DNA from 2 places in the Pelomonas baiyunensis genome. Region 1 is predicted to be linked to the other one. Evidence: predicted binding sites of a transcription regulator. Region 1 holds the regulator's gene; the other holds the start of a gene.
What was found. The regulator FNR, encoded in region 1, switches genes on or off when oxygen is low (the NO sensors DNR and NnrR bind a similar motif). The targets are predictions, from matches to a motif close to TTGATNNNNATCAA.

Region 1 (10,171 bases):
GGGCTGGCTGCCGCCACTGGCCGCCGGCATCGGCATGGCGAGCAGTTCGCTGTTCGTGGTGCTCAACGCCCAACGACTGAATCGCTGATGGACATCCTGTACCTCCTCATCCCGTTCTCGGTCGTGCTGGTGCTGCTGATCCTGGGTGTGTTCGGCTGGGCCGTGAACTCCGGGCAACTGGAAGACCTCTCCAAGGAGGGGGAACGCATCCTGCTTGACGAGGATCAAGGCACATAACGCCCCTCGCGCGAAGAATGGTTCGCATCAGACTGAAGGAGTCGCGATGGCGAACGAAAAGGCCCTGGCCACTACCGGGGCGGTATACGAGGACGGACCGGTACGCGCGTTTGCGCTGGCCGCAGTGCTGTGGGGTGTGGTGGGGATGCTGGTGGGCGTCATCATTGCCGCCCAGCTGGCCTGGCCCGAACTGAACCTGGGCATTCCCTGGTTGAGCTACGGGCGCTTGCGCCCGCTGCACACCAATGCAGTGATCTTTGCGTTTGGCGGTTGCACCTTGTTTGCAACCTCGTACCACGTGGTGCAGCGCACGGGCCAGACGCGCCTGTTCCTGCCCAAGCTGGCCTGGTTCACGTTCTGGGGCTGGCAGCTGGTGATCGTGCTGGCGGCGCTGTCGCTGCCCATGGGCTTCACCACCGGCAAGGAATACGCTGAACTCGAGTGGCCCATCGACATCCTGATCGCTGTGGTCTGGGTGGCGTATGCCGTCGTGTTCTTCGGCTCGGTGGGCACCCGCAAGATCCGCCACATCTACGTGGCGAACTGGTTCTTCGGGGCGTTCATCATCGCGGTGGCCTTGCTGCACATCGTGAACAGCGCCGAAATCCCGGTCAGCCTGACCAAGAGCTACTCGGCCTACGCCGGCGTGCAAGACGCCATGGTGCAGTGGTGGTACGGCCATAACGCCGTGGGCTTCTTCTTGACCGCGGGCTTCCTGGGGATGATGTACTACTACATCCCCAAGCAAGCGGAGCGTCCGGTCTACAGCTACCGGCTGTCGATCGTCCACTTCTGGGCGCTGATCTTCACGTACATGTGGGCGGGCCCCCACCACCTGCACTACACCGCGCTGCCCGACTGGGCGCAGAGCGTGGGCATGGTGTTCAGCCTGGTGCTGCTGGCGCCGAGCTGGGGCGGCATGATCAACGGCGTGATGACGCTGTCGGGCGCCTGGCACAAGCTGCGTGACGACCCCATCCTGAAGTTCCTGATCGTGGCGCTGTCGTTCTACGGCATGTCCACCTTCGAGGGCCCGATGATGTCCATCAAGACGGTGAACTCGCTGTCGCACTACACCGACTGGACGGTGGGCCACGTGCACAGCGGCGCCCTGGGCTGGGTGGGTCTCATCTCGATGGGCTCGCTGTACCACCTGATCCCGCGCATGTTCGGCCGCACGGAGATGTACTCCAAGCGCGCCATCGAGCTGCACTTCTGGATCGCCACGCTGGGCATCGTGCTCTACATCGCCGCGATGTGGATTGCCGGTGTGATGCAGGGCCTGATGTGGCGTGCGGTCAACCCGGACGGCACCCTGGTCTACACCTTCGTGGAAAGCGTGAAGGCGACCTGGCCGTTCTACGTGATCCGCCTGAGCGGCGGCCTGCTCTACCTCGCCGGCATGGGCGTGATGAGCTGGAACGTGATCAAGACCGTGCAAGCGGGCCGTGCCGTGTCGGTGCGCATTCCCACCCCGTCCGTGGCCCACGCTTGAAGGAGATTTCATGAGCAACCATTCCCATGCTGCGACGGGCCACCAGCGCATCGAAACCAGCAACCTGCTGATGATCGTGCTGGTGCTGCTGACCGTGCTGGTCGGCGGTGTCGTCGAAATCGTGCCGCTGTTCTTCCAGCGCTCCACCACGCAAGCGGCGCCGGGCCTGAAGCCCTACACCGCGCTGCAACTGGCCGGGCGTGACGTCTACCTGCGCGAGGGCTGCTACAACTGCCACTCGCAGATGATCCGTCCGCTTGCCGCCGAGACGCTGCGTTACGGCAAGTACTCCACCGCGGGTGAGTTCGTGTACGACCACCCCTTCCAGTGGGGCAGCAAGCGCACCGGCCCGGACCTGGCCCGTGTGGGCGGAAAATACAGCGACGACTGGCACCGCATCCACCTGAACAACCCGCGTGACCTGGTGCCCGAGTCCAACATGCCGGCGTATTCCTGGCTGGCCGGCGCGCCGGTGGACGCGGCCATCATGCCCGCCAAGCTGTCGGCCATGAAGTTGCTGGGCGTGCCCTACACCGACGCCGAGGTGAAGGCCTCGGCCGAAGAAGTGAAGGGCAAGACCGAGCTGGACGCGCTCGTGGCCTACCTGCAGGTGCTCGGCACCGCCACCAAGTAAGGAGCCCGAACCATGGGCATCAATGAACTCCGTGTGGCCGTGACCGTCGTGTCCATGGCCGTCTTCCTGGGCATCATCGCCTGGGCCTGGCGCGGCCGTTTCGACGACGCCGCACGCCTCCCCTTCGAAGGAGATGAACAATGAGTGACTTCTTCAGCAGCGGCTGGTCCCTCTTCATCGCCGCCACCACCATCGGCGGGCTGATCGCCTGCGGCATCCTGCTGCTCATCGCCAGCCGCCGTCAGGTCATGGCGGCTGATAACACCACCGGTCACGTCTGGGACGAAGACCTGCGCGAACTGAACAACCCGCTGCCGGCCTGGTGGATGGGCTTGTTCATCCTGACCATCGTGTTCGCGGGCATCTACCTGGCGCTCTATCCGGGCCTGGGCAGCGAAGCCGGCAAGCTGGGCTGGACCAGCGAGGGCGAGCACGCCAAGGATGTGGCGCAAACCCGCGCCGCCATGGCCCCGGTGTACGCCGCGTTTGCCGACAAGTCGGCGGAGCAACTGGCCGCCGACCCCAAGGCCCACGCGATTGGCGAGCGCCTGTTCGCCAACAACTGCGCGCAGTGCCACGGTGCGGATGCCAAGGGTTCCAAGGGCTTCCCCAACCTGACCGACAACGACTGGCTGTGGGGCGGCACGCCCGAGGCCATCACCGAGACCATCGCCAAGGGCCGCGACGGCAACATGCCCGTCATGGCGCCGGCGGTGGGCACGAGTGAGGACGTGCGCAACGTGGCGCACTACGTGCTGTCGCTCTCGGGCAGCCCGCACAACGCGCTGTACGCCCAACTCGGCAAGCCGAAGTTCGTGGTGTGCGCCGCGTGCCACGGCCCGGCCGGTACGGGCAACCAGGCCCTGGGTGCGCCCAACCTCACCGACAAGATCTGGCTGCATGGCTGGGGCGAAGAAGCGGTGATGGCCATGGTGAACAACGGCAAGCACAGCGTGATGCCGGCCCACGGTGACCGCCTGACGCCGGAGCAGATCCGCGTGCTGGCGTCGTACGTGTGGGGCCTGTCCAAGTCGACCCCGGTGGCTGCTGCCAACTGACCCCATGCCCGCTCCCTCCGCGCCCGGCTCGGGCGATGCAGTTCAGGTCGTCCGGCTTTACCGGTCGGAGGACAAGATCCATCCACGCTCCGTGGATGGGTTCTATGCGCGCTGGCGCTGGGTCATCGTTGCGCTGACCCAGGCCGTGTTCTACGGGCTGCCCTGGCTGCGCTGGGGCGAGCGGCAAGCCGTGCTTTTCGACCTGGAGGCACGGCGCTTCTACGTGTTCGGGCTGGTGCTCTATCCGCAGGACTTCGTGTACCTCACGGCCCTGCTGATGATCTCGGCCTACGCGCTCTTCCTGTTCACCGCGGTGGCGGGGCGGCTGTGGTGCGGCTATGCCTGCCCGCAGACGGTGTACACCGAGATCTTCATGAAGGTGGAGCGCTGGTTCGAGGGCGACCGCAACGCCCGGCTCAAGCTCGACAAGGCGCCCTGGTCGCTGGACAAGCTCTGGCGCAAGGCCGGCAAGCAGGCGGTGTGGATCGCCATCGGCCTGTGGACGGGTTTCACCTTCGTGGGCTATTTCACGCCCATCCAGACGCTGGGCCATGAAGTGCTGACCCTGGGTCTGGGCCCGTGGGAAAGCTTCTGGGTGCTGTTCTACGGCTTTGCCACCTACGGCAATGCAGGCTACATGCGCGAGCAGGTGTGCAAGTACATGTGCCCCTACGCGCGCTTTCAGAGCGCGATGTTCGACCGCGACACGCTCATCGTCAGCTACGACCCCGGTCGCGGCGAGCCGCGCGGCAACAACGCCAAGCGCAAGAAGGGCGAGGCCCGTGCCGAGGCGCTGGGCGACTGCATCGACTGCGGCCTGTGCGTGCAGGTCTGCCCCACGGGTATCGACATCCGCCACGGCCTGCAGTACGAGTGCATCGGCTGCGCCGCGTGCGTGGACGTGTGCAACGGCGTGATGGACAAGATGGGCACCGCCCGCGGTCTCATCCGCTACGACACCGAAAACGGCTTGGAACAAGGCTTCACCAGTGCCCAGCGCTGGCGCCATGTGCTGCGTCCGCGTGTGGTCATCTACACCAGCGTGCTGCTGGTTATTTGCACCGCGCTGCTGTGGAGCCTGGCTTCGCGCCATGGTTTCCGGGTGGACGTGGTGCGCGATCGCGCGTCTTTGGCCCGGCTGGTGGATGACGGCTGGGTGGAAAACGTGTACCGCCTGCAGGTCATGAACGCCACCGAGCAGGCGCAGCGTTACCGCATCACGGCCGACGGCCTGCCGGGACTGAAGCTCACGCAGGCCGCCACGGTGGACCTGGGGCCCGCCGAGGCCCGCTGGGTGGCTGTGGCGCTGCGCGTGCCGCCCGAGGTGATGCAGCAGTACAAGCCCGGCGCACACCCGGTTCAATGGCACATCAGCCGCGTCGGCGCCGACGGTGCCGACCCGGCCGATGTGCTGAACGAAAAATCAACATTCGTGCTGCCGCGCTGACGGCAAGGAGAGTCCCATGTCTGCAAGCAAGTCCCCTTCGGCCTGGCGCGAACCCATGGTGTGGCTGGTGGTGGGAGGACCGGCCAGTGTGGTGGTGGCCAGCTTCTTCACGCTGGCGTTGGCCTTGAAGCACCCGGACCCGCCGCTGGACCTGCGTGCCGCAGCGCATCAGGCTGCTGACGACGTGGAGCCGGCGGACATGCGCGCCCATGAGCGCGACGTGCCCGCCCTGATCGCCCGCAACCACGCGGCCACCGGTGGTGTGGGAGCCAAGCGGTGACAGGCCCCGGCGGCCCCTCGCGCATCGCGCGCTTTGCGATGGCGGTGGCCTGGTCGTCGTTCCTGTGCGCCGGCGTGCTGGAACTGCTGGTGTTCGCCGTGGTGGACCCGGCCGAGTTGCGCTGGTTCGGCGCAGCGCCCATTGAACTGCCGGTGCAGGCGGTCTACACGCTCAGCTTCCTGATCTTTTGGGGCGTGCTGGCGCTGGCCTCCAGCCTGAGCCTGCTGCTGGTGAACCTGCCGGTGGACGAGGTCAAGCCGGCCCGTCGCGCGCCGGGGTGGCCGCGCTGACGACGCGTGCGTGCCGGGCATGGGTCCAGTAGGCCCAGGCCCAGTCCAGCAGCACGACGAATCGGTTGCGGAAACCGATCAGGAAGTACACGTGCGCAAACAGCCAGAACAGCCACGCCGGGTAGCCTGAAAAACGCAGCGGGCCTGCCGGCGTGCCCAGGTCCACCACCGCGCTGTTGCGGCCGATGGTGGCGAGGTTGCCGTAGTCGCGGTATCGAAAGGGCAGGGTGGGCTGCCCGGCCAGGCGGCGCTGCAGGTTGGCTGCAGCCTGACGCCCCATTTGCTTGGCGCCGGGTGAGACGCCGGGCACCGGGCGGGGTTCCTGGCCTGGCACATGGCTCTGGGCCGCGGCGAGATCACCGATCACTTGAATGGCCGGAAACCCAGCCACGCTCAAGTCGGGTTCCACCACCACGCGGCCAGCGCGGTCGACCGCACAGCCCGTGGCCTCGGCCAAGAGGCGCCCCAGCGGCGAGGCGGCCACGCCGGCGGCCCACACGATGCAGTGGCTGGGCAGCCGCTCACTGCCGTGTTCAGTGGCCACATCCAAACCCTCGGCGTCGATGCCGGTCACGCGGGCGCCCAGCTTCACCTCCACCCCCAAGGCGGTCAGTTGCTCGCGGGCGCGTTCGCTCAAGTCGGGCGGCATGGCCTGCAGCACGCGGGTGCCGCCTTCCACCAGCAGCACCCGGGCCTGGCGCGGGTCGATGCGGCGGAATTCGCCGGGCAGCGTGTGGCGGGCGATCTCGGCGAAGGTGCCGGCCAGCTCCACCCCGGTCGGGCCGCCGCCCACGACGACGAATTGCATCAGCGCGGCGCGGCGCTGCGGGTCGTCTTCGCGCTCGGCCGCCTCAAACGCCAGCAGCACGCGGCGGCGAATCTCAAAGGCGTCTTGCAGGGTTTTCAAGCCCGGGGCGAAGGCGGCCCAGTCATCGCGGCCGAAGTAGCTGTGCGTGGCACCCGCCGCCACGATGAGGTGGTCCCACCGCAGCGTGCCGCCATCGGCCAGCGTGACCGTGTGGCCCCGGGCGTCAATGCCCGTCACTTCGCCCAGCAGGGTGGTGACATTGGCCTGCCCGCGGAACAGGTGGCGGATGGGCGCCGCGATCGACGGCGCCGAGAGCCCCGCCGTGGCCACCTGGTACAGCAGCGGCTGGAACAGGTGGTGGTTGGTCTTGTCGAGCACCGTGATGTCAACGTTGGCACGCCGCAGGGCGCGGGCCGCTTCCAGGCCGCCGAATCCGCAGCCGATGATCAGGACTTGAGGACGCATGAACCCATGCTACGCCTGCATGCTGCGCTGCAGCATGCATTGTCGGCATGGGTTGAAACCGGGCCGGGTAATTTCGGGAGGGGGGGCCGGAGGGCTCGAGTCCTCGACGGCCCCGGGGCTCAGCAGGCCGCGTTGGAGATCAGCCGCTGCAGGGCTTGCGGGTCCAGCACCGTGATCTGGCGTTGCTTCACGTCCAGCACGCCGTCTTCCTGGAACTTGGAGAAGGTGCGGCTCACGGTTTCCAGCTTCAGGCCCAGGTAGCTGCCGATCTCTTCACGCGTCATGCGCAGCACCAGGCTGCTGGCCGAGAACCCGCGCGCTTGCAGGCGCTGGGTCAGGTTCAGCAAAAAGGCGGCCAGGCGCTCTTCGGCGCGCATGTTGCCCAGCAGCAGCATCACGCCATGGTCGCGCACGATCTCGCGGCTCATGATCTTGTGGAACTGGTGCTGCAGCACCGTGAACTCGCGCGACAGCTCTTCCAGGTCGCGGTACTGGATGACGCAGACCGACGAGTCCTCCAGCGCCACGGCATCGCAGTGGTGCTGGTCGCTGCTGATGCCGTCCAGCCCCAGCAGCTCGCCGGCCATCTGGAAGCCGGTGACCTGGTCGCGGCCGTCTTCGCTGCCCACGCAGGTCTTGAAGAAGCCGGTGCGCACGGCGTACAGCGCTTCAAAGCGGTCGCCATTGCGGAACAGGTGCTCGCCCCGCGGCACGCTGCGGCGCTTTTCCACCAGGCCGTCCAGGCGCTGCAGATCGGTGGGCGTGAGGCCCACGGGAAGGCACAGCTCGCGCAGGTTGCAGCTGGCGCAGGCCACCTTCAACGGCTCGAGCGCGCCGGCGCAGGATGACGTGGGCACGTCAGGATGGATCGGCACGTTCATCGGGGGGCGCAGAGGGGTCAGCATGCGAAGCATTGTTCTTGCCGACCCGCGCTGCGGCCTTGACCTGGATCAACGCTGCGACCGGTCGCTGGCGTCACAGTGCTGCCATGACTGCTGTGACTGACCGTCCCATCGATGCCGACCTGCTGCGCCGCCATGACGTGGCCGGCCCGCGCTACACCTCGTACCCCACGGCGGACCGCTTTGTGGAGGCCCACCAAGGCGGGCAGCACTTGCAGGCCTTGCGCCAGCGCGGCACGGCGCAGCCGCTGTCGGTGTACGTGCACATCCCGTTCTGCGAGCAGCTCTGCTACTACTGCGCGTGCAACAAGATCATCACCAAGCACCACGAGCGGGCGCAGCCCTACCTGGCCGCGCTTGAAGTGGAGATGGACCTGGTGGCCGAGGCCATTGGCGGCCAGGCGCCGGTGTCGCAGCTGCACCTGGGCGGCGGCTCGCCCACCTTCCTGTCGGACGCCGAGCTGAGCTTGCTGATGCAGGCCCTGCGCCAGCGCTTCAAGCTGCTGCCGGGGGCGGAGCTGTCGGTGGAGGTGGACCCGCGCACGGTGGACGCGGCCCGGTTGGCGCATCTGCGCTCGCTCGGTTTCAACCGCCTGAGCTTCGGCGTGCAGGACTTCGACCCCGCCGTGCAGAAGGCCGTGCACCGCGTGCAGCCCTTCGACCAGGTGGCCGCGCTGATGCGCGACGCCCGTGAACTGGGCTATCAGTCCACCAACGTCGACCTGATCTACGGCTTGCCACTGCAAACGCCGGCGAGCTTTGCCCACACCATCTCGCAGGTGGCCGAGCTGCGGCCGGACCGCATTGCCATGTACGCCTACGCCCACCTGCCGCAGCGCTTCAAGCCGCAGCGCCGCATCGTGGCGGAGTTGCTGCCCCCGGCGGGCGACAAGCTGGCCATGCTGTCGGGCGCCATCAGCGCGCTGCTGTCGGCCGGGTACGACTACATCGGCATGGACCACTTCGCGCTGCCGGAAGACCCGCTGGCCGTGGCCAAGCGCCAGGGGCTGCTGCACCGCGGCTTCCAGGGCTACTCGACGCAGCCAGACTGCGATCTGGTGGGCCTGGGCGTGTCGTCCATCAGCCGCGTGGGCGCCACCTACGCGCAAAACGCCAAGACCATGGACGAGTATGAAGACGCGCTGCGCCAGCGCCAGCTGCCGGTGCAGCGCGGCTTGGCCCTGACGCGAGACGACCTGCTGCGCCGCGCGGTCATCATGGCCTTGATGTGCCAAGGGCGCGTGGAGTTCGAGTCCATCGCGGCCTCTTACCTAGTGGACGTGCCCCAGTACTTCGCGCCCGAGCTGCAACGGCTGTCGCAACTCGCCGAGCAAGGCTTGGTGGAGTTGGAGCCGGGCGCCATTCAGGTGACGCCGCTGGGCTGGTACTTCGTGCGGGCCGTGGCGCTGGTGTTTGACCGCTATTTGCAGGCCGACGCCAGCCGCGAGCGCTTCTCCAAGATCATCTGAACGACGCCATGGGGCTGGACGCTGCTCTGATCGTCTCGGCCACCCTGATGGGGTTGGCCGGCACGCCCCATTGCGCGGCCATGTGCAGTGCGCCCTGTGCTCTGGCCGGTGGGCCGCGCCCCGTGAAGCTGATGGCCGGCCGCGTGCTGGGCTACGCCGCAGGCGGTGTGGCGGCTGCGGCCTCGGCGGCCGTGTTGGCGCGGGCTTCGCAGGGGGCGGCTGTGCTGCAGCCGGCCTGGGCGCTGTTGCAAGCGGCCGTACTGCTGCTGGGCCTGACGCTGCTGGTACGCGGGCGCATGCCGGTGTGGCTGGGCGCGGTGCGCTGGCGGCCCAAGCCGGCCCATGCCTTTTTCACCGGCCTGGCCTGGGTGGCCATGCCGTGCGGCTTGCTGCATGCCGCCTTGCTGCTGGCGGGCTTGTCGGGTTCGATGCTGAGTGGCGGCCTCGCGATGGCGGGTTTTGCGCTGGCCAGCACGCCGGGCCTGGTGGTGGCGCCGCTGTGGCGGGCGCGTCTGTTGCGTCGCGGCCCGCAGGGCGATGTGTGGGCGCTGCGGCTGGCCGGGTTGGCCCTGGTGGCGGGCGCCGGGTGGGCCTTGGGCCATGGCGTGTGGCAACGGGTGATGTTGGCCTGTTGAAGCGCCGCCCCGAGGCGGCAAAATCCGGCGAGTTTTTCTCTTGACCCGTTCGGTTCCCTTTCGAAAGTTTCCAGCCATGTACCAACACATCCAGGTGCCCGAGGGCGGCCAGAAGATCACGGTGAATGCCGACTTCTCGCTGAACGTGCCGCCCAACCCCATCATTCCTTTCATCGAGGGTGATGGCACGGGCATGGACATCACGCCCGTCATGCTCAAGGTGGTCGATGCCGCCGTGGCCAAGGCCTACGGCGGTGCGCGCAAGATCCACTGGATGGAGATCTACGCGGGCGAGAAGAGCACCCGCGTGTATGGCCCCGATGTGTGGCTGCCGGAAGAAACGCTGGGCGCCGTGAAGGACTACATCGTCTCCATCAAGGGCCCGCTGACCACGCCGGTCGGCGGCGGCATCCGCTCGCTGAACGTGACGCTGCGCCAGGAACTGGACCTC
Region 2 (10,171 bases), 1.3 Mb from region 1:
TACATCACCGTCACGCCCACGTTCTCCATCTGCCCGGTTCACGGCTACCTGTCGGGCGAACACCAATTCTGTCCGCAGTGCGACGAGCTGGCGTTGCAGCGCAAGCGCAGCGCGCAAGCCGATGCGGCCGTCACCTGAGTCCAGGCCCCCGGCGCAGGGTGCGCCGGGGGCCCGCTCCATGCATCAAACCAGCCCCTGAAAGAAACTTCATGAGCCACAGCCAGACCCCCATCCACCATCCGGAACTCGCCATCCACGAGCGCCAGCCCTGCGAGGTCTGGACCCGCGTGATGGGCTACCACCGGCCGGTGGCATCGTTCAACATCGGCAAGCAAGGCGAGCATGCCGAGCGCCTGAACTTCGTGGACACGGACTGCGCCATGGTGACCGAGGATCTTGCCGAGGCCTCGCAGCAGCTTCCGGCCTGCGCCTAAGTGTCATCCATGGTGGTCGCCGATGCCTTGTCGGTGGGCGGCTTCGAGCCTTTCTCTACGCAGGACTGGCCGGGCCGTTTGGCGGCCGTCGTCTTCGTGCAAGGCTGTCCCTGGCGCTGCAGCTACTGTCACAACCCGGGTTTGCAGTCCCAGTGCGCGCCCCAGGCCGGGCTTCGCTGGGCTGACCTGCGTGCGCGCTGGCAGGACCGCATCGGCCTGCTCGACGGACTGGTGTTCAGCGGCGGTGAACCTACGCTCGACCCGGCGCTGCCCTCGGCCCTGGCCGAAGTGCGTGAGGCAGGCTTGGCCACGGCACTGCACACGGCTGGCGTGTCGGCCGCGCACTTGAGCCGCGTGCTGCCGCTGCTGGACTGGGTGGCGCTGGACATCAAGGCCGCGCCACCCCAACTGCCGGCGCTGACGGGCGCGCCGGGCAGCGTGCGGGAAACCGCGCGGGCGCTGCAGCTGGTGCAGCAGTCAGGCGTGGCGTACGAACTGCGCACCACATGGCATCCGCGGTGGCTGCCCGAGCCTGCGCTGCTGATGCTGGCCGATTGGCTAGCGTCGCACGGCGTGCAGCGCTGGGTGTTGCAGGCGGGACGCCCGCCCGGCGGCGGCCCGGCCGCGGCGCTCGCCGCGTCATGGCGCGAGGCGTTGAAGGCACGTGTCCCGCAACTCAGCCTCCGTTGATCGTCGGGCCGCACACGGCCTGCGACGTCGACCGACACTTCTCGGCCGTCAACGCTTCTCGATTGCGGCAATGATCGGTGATTGGGACAAACGCGAGCGGACTCTGGGCGGTTGGCCCAGCCAGCGGCCATGCCGCAGCAGCCAGACCGCGGTCACGAAGCTCCAGGCCACGGCGGCAGCAGGCAGCCAAACCGAAGCGGCCTGCGGCCAGAGCAAGGCGCAAAGTCGGGCGAGCACGGCGGTCTGAAGCACCACATAGAGCACGCGGGCGACACCGTCGATCGCGCGGGCGATTCCCTGGTGCGCGGCGCTCACGCGTGTCGCCATGGTCAGCAATGTGCCACCTAGGTAACCCATGCCCAAGGCGTGCAGGCCGGCGAGTTCGAGCCGCCTGGCACTCTCATCGGACAACGCAGGGACCGCCGCAGCCGTCAACAGAAGCAACGCCAGCAGCCACCACAAGGCCGCGCCGAAAAGCATCCTCAGCATGGGCGTGCGCATCGCGGGGTGTCCCACCCAGCGAAGTGTGAGGCCAGCACTGGCGACGCACACGACGGCCAGATGGCCGAAGCCAACGAACCGCAGCCACGGGGGCAGCGGGGCCATGTTGGGCAACAACGCGCAGACCGCCTGGACAGGGACGAGCGATACCAGCAGCCACAGCGGCCAATGGGGCCAACCTCGATCCAGCGCCGGCCACAGGCCGTCGCCGAGGAATGGAAGCATGCGATGCGAGGCTGCCACGAAGACCAGGACGGGTCCGCACCACAACCCGGCGTGTGCCAGAGGCTGCAGCCACTCCACGCAACCGGTGGCCAAGGCCAGCGCTGCGGCCAGGAGTGTCAGCGTCATGGCTGCCATGGCAATGGTGATCAGAGCGACGTGCACGCGCTCTCCGGGGCGACCCGTTCGCAGCAGGGCCAGCACCCGTTCGACCAGGAGCGACTGGCCAATCGCAGCCGCGAGCAACATGGCCGCAACGGCTCGAGCGTTCACCCCGGCAAGTGGCAGCGCAAGCAGCCAGCCTGCCGAAAACAATCCCACTCCCACGCGAAGCTGGCGCGTGTCGATGGGGATGGTATGTAGCCACCGCGGACCTGCGGTGAACACGAAGCCGGCCACGAACAAGGGCATGGTGCCCAGGCTGAACCAGAGTCCGTGCCACGCCACCGAGGGCACCATGTGCTGAGAATCGCCGGCGCGTGGCCCAGCGAGCAACTCGGCGGCCCACCAGCCGGCGCTGACCGCCCATTGCACGCCGGCCCAGAAGAAGCACAGCCGATGGGGCGAGCTGAGCAGCCGTTGGGCACGCCAGCTTGACGCGCGTGTCGACTCGGCTGCAGCGGCCTCAGGGGGCGGAAGACTCATTCAGCAGACGCCAGACCCACCTCGGCCAGCCAGCGCCGCCAGGCCAGAGCCGCCTGCCGAGCCAGTGTGCCGGACCGGGCCGCCGTCTCGGCGCGCAACGCGGGCACGTCGACGCCGGTCTGGGCAAGTTCCAGCGCGTGGCCGACCAGCCAGCGCTCGAACGTGGCACCGTCCAGTTCGGGATGGCATTGCAGGCCCAGCACATGCTGCTGCCACCGGTAGGCCTGATGGCGGTACGAGCCCGTGCTGGCCAGCAGCTGAGCGCCTTCGGGCAGGTCGAAGGTGTCGCCGTGCCAGTGCAGCATCGAGGTCAACTCGCCGTCCAGCGGAGCCAGGGCCGAAGCGCGCCCTGCGGCGCTCAGCTGCAGCGGCGTCCAGCCGAGTTCCTTCGACGGGCCGGGGTACACGTGAGCGCCCAGCGCGGCGGCGATCAGCTGGGCCCCCAGGCAGATGCCGAGCGTGGGCCGACCGGCCAGCAGGCGCGTTCGCAGCCACGCGATCTCGTGCGCGAGCCAGGGGTAGGCGGCGACCTCGTAGACACCGATGGGGCCGCCCAGCACCACGACCAGGCCCGGGGCGGCGGGATCGACGTGGGCCAGCTCCGGGCTCCAGCCGTCCAGATAGCGGGGTGCCATGCCGGCGTGGTCCAAGACGGGCGCGAGGGTGCCGAGGTCCTCGAATGCGACGTGCTGGATGGCGAGGCTGCTTGTCACGATGAAACCGGCTCCTGAGGCCTGGGGGCTGAGAACGTCATGGCACCGCCGCCCGCCGCGTCCGGCCCAGAAACTCCGAAACCAGCCCAAAAAACGCCGCTCACCAGGCCGCTACCGCGATCGCGAAGAACATGCGCGGAACGGCATCGAGAAACCCGATCCCCATCACCTCGATCATGCGCTTCGTCCTCGCAGCGTACATGCTGAGCGGGAACACCACGCCCCAGTAGAGCGTGCACAGCGCAGCGGAAGGCGTCGGTAGGCATGGCACCACTGCCCCGTGCCCGTGGTGAAGTGTCGTGGGAGTGACTCGCCATGTTTCAACGACGCCGGCTCAGGTCGACTTGACCGTCTGAAGTGAGGACTGCGAGCGGTACAAGGCGGCCATCAGGTCCGACTGGGTCACCATGCCAGAAAGCCGGCGCTCCGCGTCGACGACGGGCAAGTGGTGCATGCCCTCGTCGGACAGCCTGGGCACCAACTCGACCACCGCGTCTTCTTCTGTCACGGTGTGCACGGGGCTGGTCATGATCTGCCCGACGACCTCGGCCTTGTCGGAGTAGTCCCCCGGCGTGGGCGCCAGCAGCTTGCGGATACGCTGCCCCAGGGTCAGGTGATCGCGCGGGTCCAGCCGGGCGTGCTTGAGGAAGTCCACCAGTGTGACGACGCCGATCACCCGGCGGGCACGGTCCACCACGGGCAGCGCCCGGATGCGGTGGCGGTGGAGCAAGGTCCAGGCCTCCTGAAGCGGAGTGGCGAATTCCACCGTGACCAGATCGCGCGACATGATGTCGGCGCAGCGCACCTTGCCGAACTGCCGCTCCCAGGCCAGCCCCTGGGCGTGCCGCAACACCTGCTCCAGCGACTGGCTGTCGATGTCGAAGAGTTCGTTGAAGCTGCGCAACGCGGCGTCCAGGTCTTCGATGGTCATGCCGATGCGGTCCTGCGGCGCTGCGTCTGTCGTGCGATGGCGGTTGGCGTGGACCACCGGATGCGGCGCCACGTGGTTGTGGGTCAGACGCCGCCACAGCAGCGCACAGGCGACGAGCACCACCGAGTTCACCGCAATCGGCGTCAGCGCAAAGCCGTAACCCAGGTTGTGCACCGTCGCGCCACCGACTACCGCCGTGATGGCCACCGCGCCTGCGGGGGGATGCACGCAGCGCAAGGGAAACATCAGCGCCAGTGCCAGGCCTCCGGCCAGCGCTGCGGACAGGGGCGAGGCACCCAAGGTGCGAAAGATGAACACACCCACCAGCGCGGCCATGAGGTTGCCCACCACCACCGGCCAGGGCTGCGCCAGCGGGCTGCTGGGAACGGCGAACAGCAGCACGGCCGAGGCGCCCATCGGCGCGCCGAGCCAGACCGAGTCGGCACCCCACGCCCACCAGCTCAGGCCGCCTGTGAGCAGCAGCCCGAGCGCGGCGCCGGTGACGTCACGCGTTCGTTCGCGTGCATCGACGGTCTGCCGCTGGAAGCCCAGCCACAGCAGCCCTCGGCTGTTTTCCAGCAGATTCTTCATCGTCGCGCAGGGAGTCAGGATGGTCCAGACGCGTGACCATCCCGCGAAAGTTGTCCGGGCCCCCATTGGACCCGATCCATGATCATTGACTTCGCGATGGCGATGCCGGATCTCAACCCGCCCGCAGCCGTCGCGTCGTCGGTCACGTACTCCGCCGACTGTTCATGAGGGGCGTTGGCGGGTGCATGGACCACCACAAGCACGTAGCTTCCAGAACCATCGGCAAAGGTTCTGGCCCTGACCTCGAAAACGCAGCCCGCATGGGCCGACTGTGCGTACGCATGCTGGGGCAGGTCCGACGCGAGGCGCTCGTCTGTGCGGCGGCTCATTGCTCGAGGGGGGGCTCGATCCTTGCCACAGCACCCTGCACAGGGACAGTCTCGGCGCCAGCGCCTGCTGGCGGCTGCGGGTTGGTTCCCCAACTCTCCCAGTCCGCTCCGAAGAGTTCGGACGGATGAAGAGTGGCCACGCTCCCGTTCCCGCACATCATCGAATCGGCAGCACAGTACCGGTCGCACCCCCAGCAGATCCGCTCAGGGTGCGCAGGCGTCACGGGGAACCGCTTGCTCATCGCGCGTCCGCTACCCTTGCCGTGCAAGCGAGCTGTCGAACTGCGGGAACAGCACCGTGTTCTCCAGTTGAATATGCTTCTGCAGGTCTTCGGAAAAAGTCTTCGTTGCCGTGCAGAGCCGAACCCATGTTGTGCAGGCGCCCGCCGGCGGAGTGGCTTGCCGCGTCAGTGCCATCAGCTGCGTCAGCCGGCGGGCGTGCTCCTCATGCTCCGACATCATCACGCAGATGGGGTGGGTCACGAAGGAGTTGCCTCCTCGTGCCAGCATCGGGAAGAGCACACCTTCTTCCTTGGCCATGTGATCCAGCAATTCCGAGTGCATTTGCTGCAGAAGCACGGCCAGACCCCGCGGCACGTCCGGATGATCCGCATGGACGGATTCCACCTTGGTTGCCAGCTCGATCAGTTCGGGCAGCTGCTGACGGTGGACCTCGTGGAAGCGCTGGAGGATGTACTCGATCAGCGCCGATGGCTCTGTGGGTTGTGGTTCGCCGACAGCGCCGCCGGGTTCGGGAGTGCCGCCTTCAGAGAAGCGCGACTCGACCCGCTCGATGTTCTGGCGATGGGCCTGCAGCATCGCCTCCAGGTCAGCGCGTGCTTGCGGGACATCCAGCCGGGGGATCAAGGCTTCGAGCTTGCGCACGACCCAGGCTTGACCCCGATTGAGGAACTTCAGCCGATCCTCGACGTCGGGGATCGCCATCGCCTTGCCATGGAAGGCGCCCGTCGCGCTCGAAGGCGTGGCGCCGAGGGACTTGATCGTCCGCATCAGCATGCCGCACCAGTGCACTTCGTCCTTGTGAATGTCGGCCACCAGGGCGGCCAGCTCCTGTGAGTGGATCTCGCGGCCGGTCTCCATGGCCACGCGCGCGCCTGCGCGCTCGGCTTCGAGCAGTTCGTTGAGCGCAGCCAGCAACTCGGCGCGAGCGGTCTCATCGAGCGAGAGCTGATTCTCCAGCGGTGAATGTGGATCCATGACTTCTGAACCTCGCTGTCTAGGGGATGAGGGCCGTCCGCGCGCCCGCAGCAGCGGAGTGGCAGAACAGGGGAAACAACACCTCGTCCTCGAGGCGGATGTGTTCAGCCAGATCGCGGGCGAAGTCGTCGACGCCTTGGATGAGCTGGAACAGCGTCTGTTGCGCCGCGCCCGTCGCATCGGTCGCGCGAAGGTGGTTCTGCAACTCCAGCACGGCCGGTAGATGCTCGCAGTGCTCTCGATGCAGATCCTCGATCAGGCGCCCGATGAGCGTGTTGCCGCCCTGTTCCATCATTGGGAAGAGCCGCATCTCCTCCTTGAACATGTGCTGCTCGAGCGCATTGCCGATCGAGGCCAGTTGCTCGACCAGGCCGACATGGAGACCGAGCGCGACGGCTTGGCTGGCCAGGGGCAGCAACTGCGCAAGCGATCGCCGATGGGTGTCGTGGTAGCGGGTCTGGATGTGCTCGATCAGTGTCGCCGCCTGGGCGGCAGGATCGATGCGAGAAGCGTGTTCAGCGGGCATGGCCGGGCCAGTCTGGGCGAGCCAGCGACGTTGCGACGTTGACGCAAGTCAACGGCCCGGGCAAACCCGCCCGGAGTAGTTCTTCAGAACTATGTACCGGCGTGGCCCCATCGTTCTTCTGCCGTGCTTCGCCTAGCCACCGGTCGGATGGTCACGGACCTAGGCCGGGCGGACAGTCTCGCCAACCCCGGTTGAGTCAGCATCATGGCTTCCCATACCAACCCCACCGCCATCCCAGCCGTCATCCCACGCCAGGCGTGGTCCGTGCTCGTCGTGAGCACGCTGGCGTTCACCGTCTGCTTCATGGTCTGGATGATGTTCGGCGTCATCGGGATCCCGCTGAAGAAGAGTCTGGGCCTGTCGGCCACCGAGTTCGGCCTGCTGACCGCCACCCCGGTGCTCACGGGCTCGCTGATCCGCGTGCCTCTGGGCATCTGGACCGACCGCTATGGCGGCCGCATCGTGATGGCGCTGCTGATGGCTGCCACCGTGCCGGCGATCTGGCTGATGAGCTATGCCACCGCCTACTGGCACTTCCTGGTCATCGGCCTGTTCGTGGGTCTGGCTGGGGGCTCGTTCTCGGTGGGCACGCCCTATGTGGCGCGCTGGTTCCCGAAGGCACGCCAGGGCATGGCGATGGGCGTGTACGGCGCCGGTAACTCGGGCTCGGCCGTCAACAAGTTTGCCGCGCCGGCCTTGTTGGCGATCGGCGGCTGGACCCTGGTGCCGCAGGTCTATGCCGCGATCATGCTGGGCACGGTGATTGTGTTCTGGCTCGGCAGCAGCAGCGACCCGAAGCACCTGGTGCCATCGAGCGTGAAGTTCAGCGACCAGCTGAAGATGCTGAAGGACCCGAAGGTGCTGAAGTACTGCCAGTACTACAGCATCGTGTTCGGCGGCTACGTGGCGCTGGCGCTGTGGATGGTGCAGTACTACGTGGGCGAGTTCGGCCTGTCGATCCAGACCGCCGCGCTGCTGGCGGCCTGCTTCAGCCTGCCGGGTGGCGTTCTGCGTGCCGTTGGTGGCATCCTGTCCGACAAGTTCGGCGCGCACCAGGTCACGTGGTGGGTGCTCTGGGTGAGCTGGGTGTGCCTGTTCCTGTTGAGCTATCCGCAGACCGACTTCACCATCGCCACCGTCAACGGGCCTCGCACGTTCCACGTCGGCCTGAATGTCTATGCCTTCACGATCCTGATGCTGGTGCTGGGCGTTGCCTTCGCCTTCGGCAAGGCCAGCGTCTTCAAATACATCGGTGACGACTACCCCACCAACATCGGCACGGTCAGCGGCATCGTCGGCCTCGCCGGCGGGTTGGGCGGCTTCGTGCTGCCGATCCTGTTCGGCGCGTTGATGGACCTGACCGGCATCCGGTCGAGCGCCTTCATGCTGCTGTACGGAGTGGTCTGGGTCTCTCTGATCTGGATGTACTGGACCGAGGTTCGCAAGACCGAGATGATGGGCCGCAACGCACCGCTTTCGCCTCTGTCGCGCAGCTTCGCGCGCTGAGGGCAAGGAGAAACTCCCATGAACGCCACCACCACGGCCACGCAGAGGAAGGCCATGCATGGCAGCTCGGCGGCCGACATCGCCGACTGGCGCCCCGAGGACAACGCCTTCTGGGAGGGCACCGGCAAGAAGGTGGCCTACCGCAACCTGTGGATCTCGATTCCCGCGCTGCTGTGCGGCTTCGCAGTCTGGGGCATGTGGGGCATCATCGCCGTGCAGATGCTCAACCTGGGCTTTCCGTTCAGCCAGGACGAGCTCTTCACGCTGACGGCCATTGCCGGCATCGCCGGCGCGACGATGCGCATCCCGGCCTCGTTCCTGATCCGTCTGGCCGGCGGGCGCAACACCATCTTCCTGACCACCTCGATGCTGCTGGCGCCGGCCATCGGCACCGGCATCGTGCTGCAGCACAAGGACTGGCCGCTGTGGGCCTTCCAGCTGATGGCGCTGTGGTCGGGCGTAGGTGGCGGCAACTTCGCCAGCTCAATGTCCAACATCAGCGGCTTCTTCCCGAAGCGACTGCAGGGCACGGCGCTGGGCTTGAACGCGGGCCTGGGTAATTTCGGCGTCACCACGATGCAGATCGTCATCCCGCTGGTGATGACGGTGCCGCTGCTGGGAGCCTTCGGCGGCGAGCCGATGACGCTGCTGAAGGACAGCGGCTGGATCTTCGGGAAGATCGCCGCGGGCACGCCCACCTGGGTGCAGAACGCTGGCTTCGCCTGGGTGTTCTCGCTGGTGCCGCTGGGCGCGCTGTGCTGGTTCGGCATGAACAACCTGAAGACGGTGTCGCCGAACTCCGGCTCGCCCATCGTGGCGTTCGCCAAGATCACGTACCTGTACACGCTGGCCTTCGTGCCGACCATCTTCATGCTATGGCTTTACCTGCCCAAGCCCACCGGGCTGGGGCTGCTGAACATGTGGGTGGCGATTCCGCTGGACATCCTGATGGCGCTCACCGTGATGCGCCTGGCGGCCTTCGGCGAGATGAAGGAGGGCGTGAAGAAGCAGTTCGCGATCTTCAAGGACAAGCACACCTGGTCGCTGACCGCGCTGTACATCGTCACCTTCGGCTCGTTCATCGGCTTCTCGATGGCGCTGCCGCTGTCGATGAAGGTCATCTTCGGTGTCAGCCACGTGCCCGATGCCAACGGTGTGATGCAGCACACGCTGAACAACCCGAATGCGCCGACCATCCTGGCCTATGCCTGGATCGGCCCCTTCGTCGGCGCGGCCACGCGGCCCATCGGCGGCTGGATATCCGACAAGGTGGGCGGCTCGATCGTCACGCAGGTGATCACCGCGGTGATGGCCTTGGCTGCCGTCGCGGTCGGCTACGTGATGATGCTGGCCTACGGATCGGCCACACCGGAGCAGTACTTCCCGATGTTCCTCGGGCTCTTCATGGTGCTGTTCTTCGCCAGCGGCATCGGCAACGGTTCCACCTTCCGCACCATCGGCGTCATCTTCGACCGCGCCCAGGCGGGCCCGGTGCTGGGCTGGACGTCGGCCGTCGCGGCCTACGGCGCCTTCATCGCGCCGGTGCTGATCGGCCAGTACATCAAGGCAGGTGCCCCGCAGCTGGCGTTCTACGGATTCGCGGTGTTCTACGCGCTGTGCCTGGTGCTGAACTGGTGGTTCTACCTGCGCGGCAACGCGTACGTGAAGAACCCCTGAGCGACCCACGGCCAGCGTTCATCTCGAATCGCCATGTCCGCCTCGATCATCCGGCAGTGGAATCCCGAAGACCCGGTCTTCTGGAAGCGCCAGGGCGAGGTCGTCGCGCGCCGCAACCTGTGGGTTTCGATCCCGGCGCTGGCCCTGTCGTTCGCGGTGTGGATGCTCTGGTCGGTGGTGGTGGTCCA

Region 2: ACG01O_RS00085 (hemerythrin domain-containing protein) is a predicted target of FNR. The motif match lies at 6,839-6,852, and genes of this name have one in related genera.

The regions. Positions count from the first base shown of each region.
Region 1 covers NZ_JBIGIB010000001.1:1,281,044-1,291,214, forward strand. The annotation lists gene ACG01O_RS05755 (heavy metal translocating P-type ATPase) at 1-88, shown strand, start outside; gene ccoS (cbb3-type cytochrome oxidase assembly protein CcoS) at 88-237, shown strand; gene ccoN (cytochrome-c oxidase, cbb3-type subunit I) at 284-1,732, shown strand; gene ccoO (cytochrome-c oxidase, cbb3-type subunit II) at 1,743-2,366, shown strand; gene ACG01O_RS05775 (cbb3-type cytochrome oxidase subunit 3) at 2,379-2,510, shown strand; gene ccoP (cytochrome-c oxidase, cbb3-type subunit III) at 2,507-3,424, shown strand; gene ccoG (cytochrome c oxidase accessory protein CcoG) at 3,429-4,871, shown strand; gene ACG01O_RS05790 (hypothetical protein) at 4,888-5,151, shown strand; gene ACG01O_RS05795 (hypothetical protein) at 5,148-5,441, shown strand; gene ACG01O_RS05800 (NAD(P)/FAD-dependent oxidoreductase) at 5,404-6,714, opposite strand; gene fnr (fumarate/nitrate reduction transcriptional regulator Fnr) at 6,834-7,595, opposite strand; gene hemN (oxygen-independent coproporphyrinogen III oxidase) at 7,703-9,085, shown strand; gene ACG01O_RS05815 (urease accessory protein UreH domain-containing protein) at 9,094-9,720, shown strand; gene icd (NADP-dependent isocitrate dehydrogenase) at 9,797-10,171, shown strand, end outside.
Region 2 covers NZ_JBIGIB010000001.1:12,164-22,334, forward strand. The annotation lists gene ACG01O_RS00045 (ribonucleoside triphosphate reductase) at 1-138, shown strand, start outside; gene nrdD (anaerobic ribonucleoside-triphosphate reductase) at 210-434, shown strand; gene ACG01O_RS00055 (anaerobic ribonucleoside-triphosphate reductase activating protein) at 444-1,124, shown strand; gene ACG01O_RS00060 (NnrS family protein) at 1,173-2,492, opposite strand; gene ACG01O_RS00065 (glutamine amidotransferase) at 2,489-3,208, opposite strand; gene ACG01O_RS00070 (HPP family protein) at 3,540-4,727, opposite strand; gene ACG01O_RS00075 (DUF3079 domain-containing protein) at 5,053-5,298, opposite strand; gene ACG01O_RS00080 (DUF6306 domain-containing protein) at 5,309-6,274, opposite strand; gene ACG01O_RS00085 (hemerythrin domain-containing protein) at 6,294-6,800, opposite strand; gene ACG01O_RS00090 (MFS transporter) at 7,005-8,306, shown strand; gene ACG01O_RS00095 (MFS transporter) at 8,325-9,983, shown strand; gene ACG01O_RS00100 (MFS transporter) at 10,017-10,171, shown strand, end outside.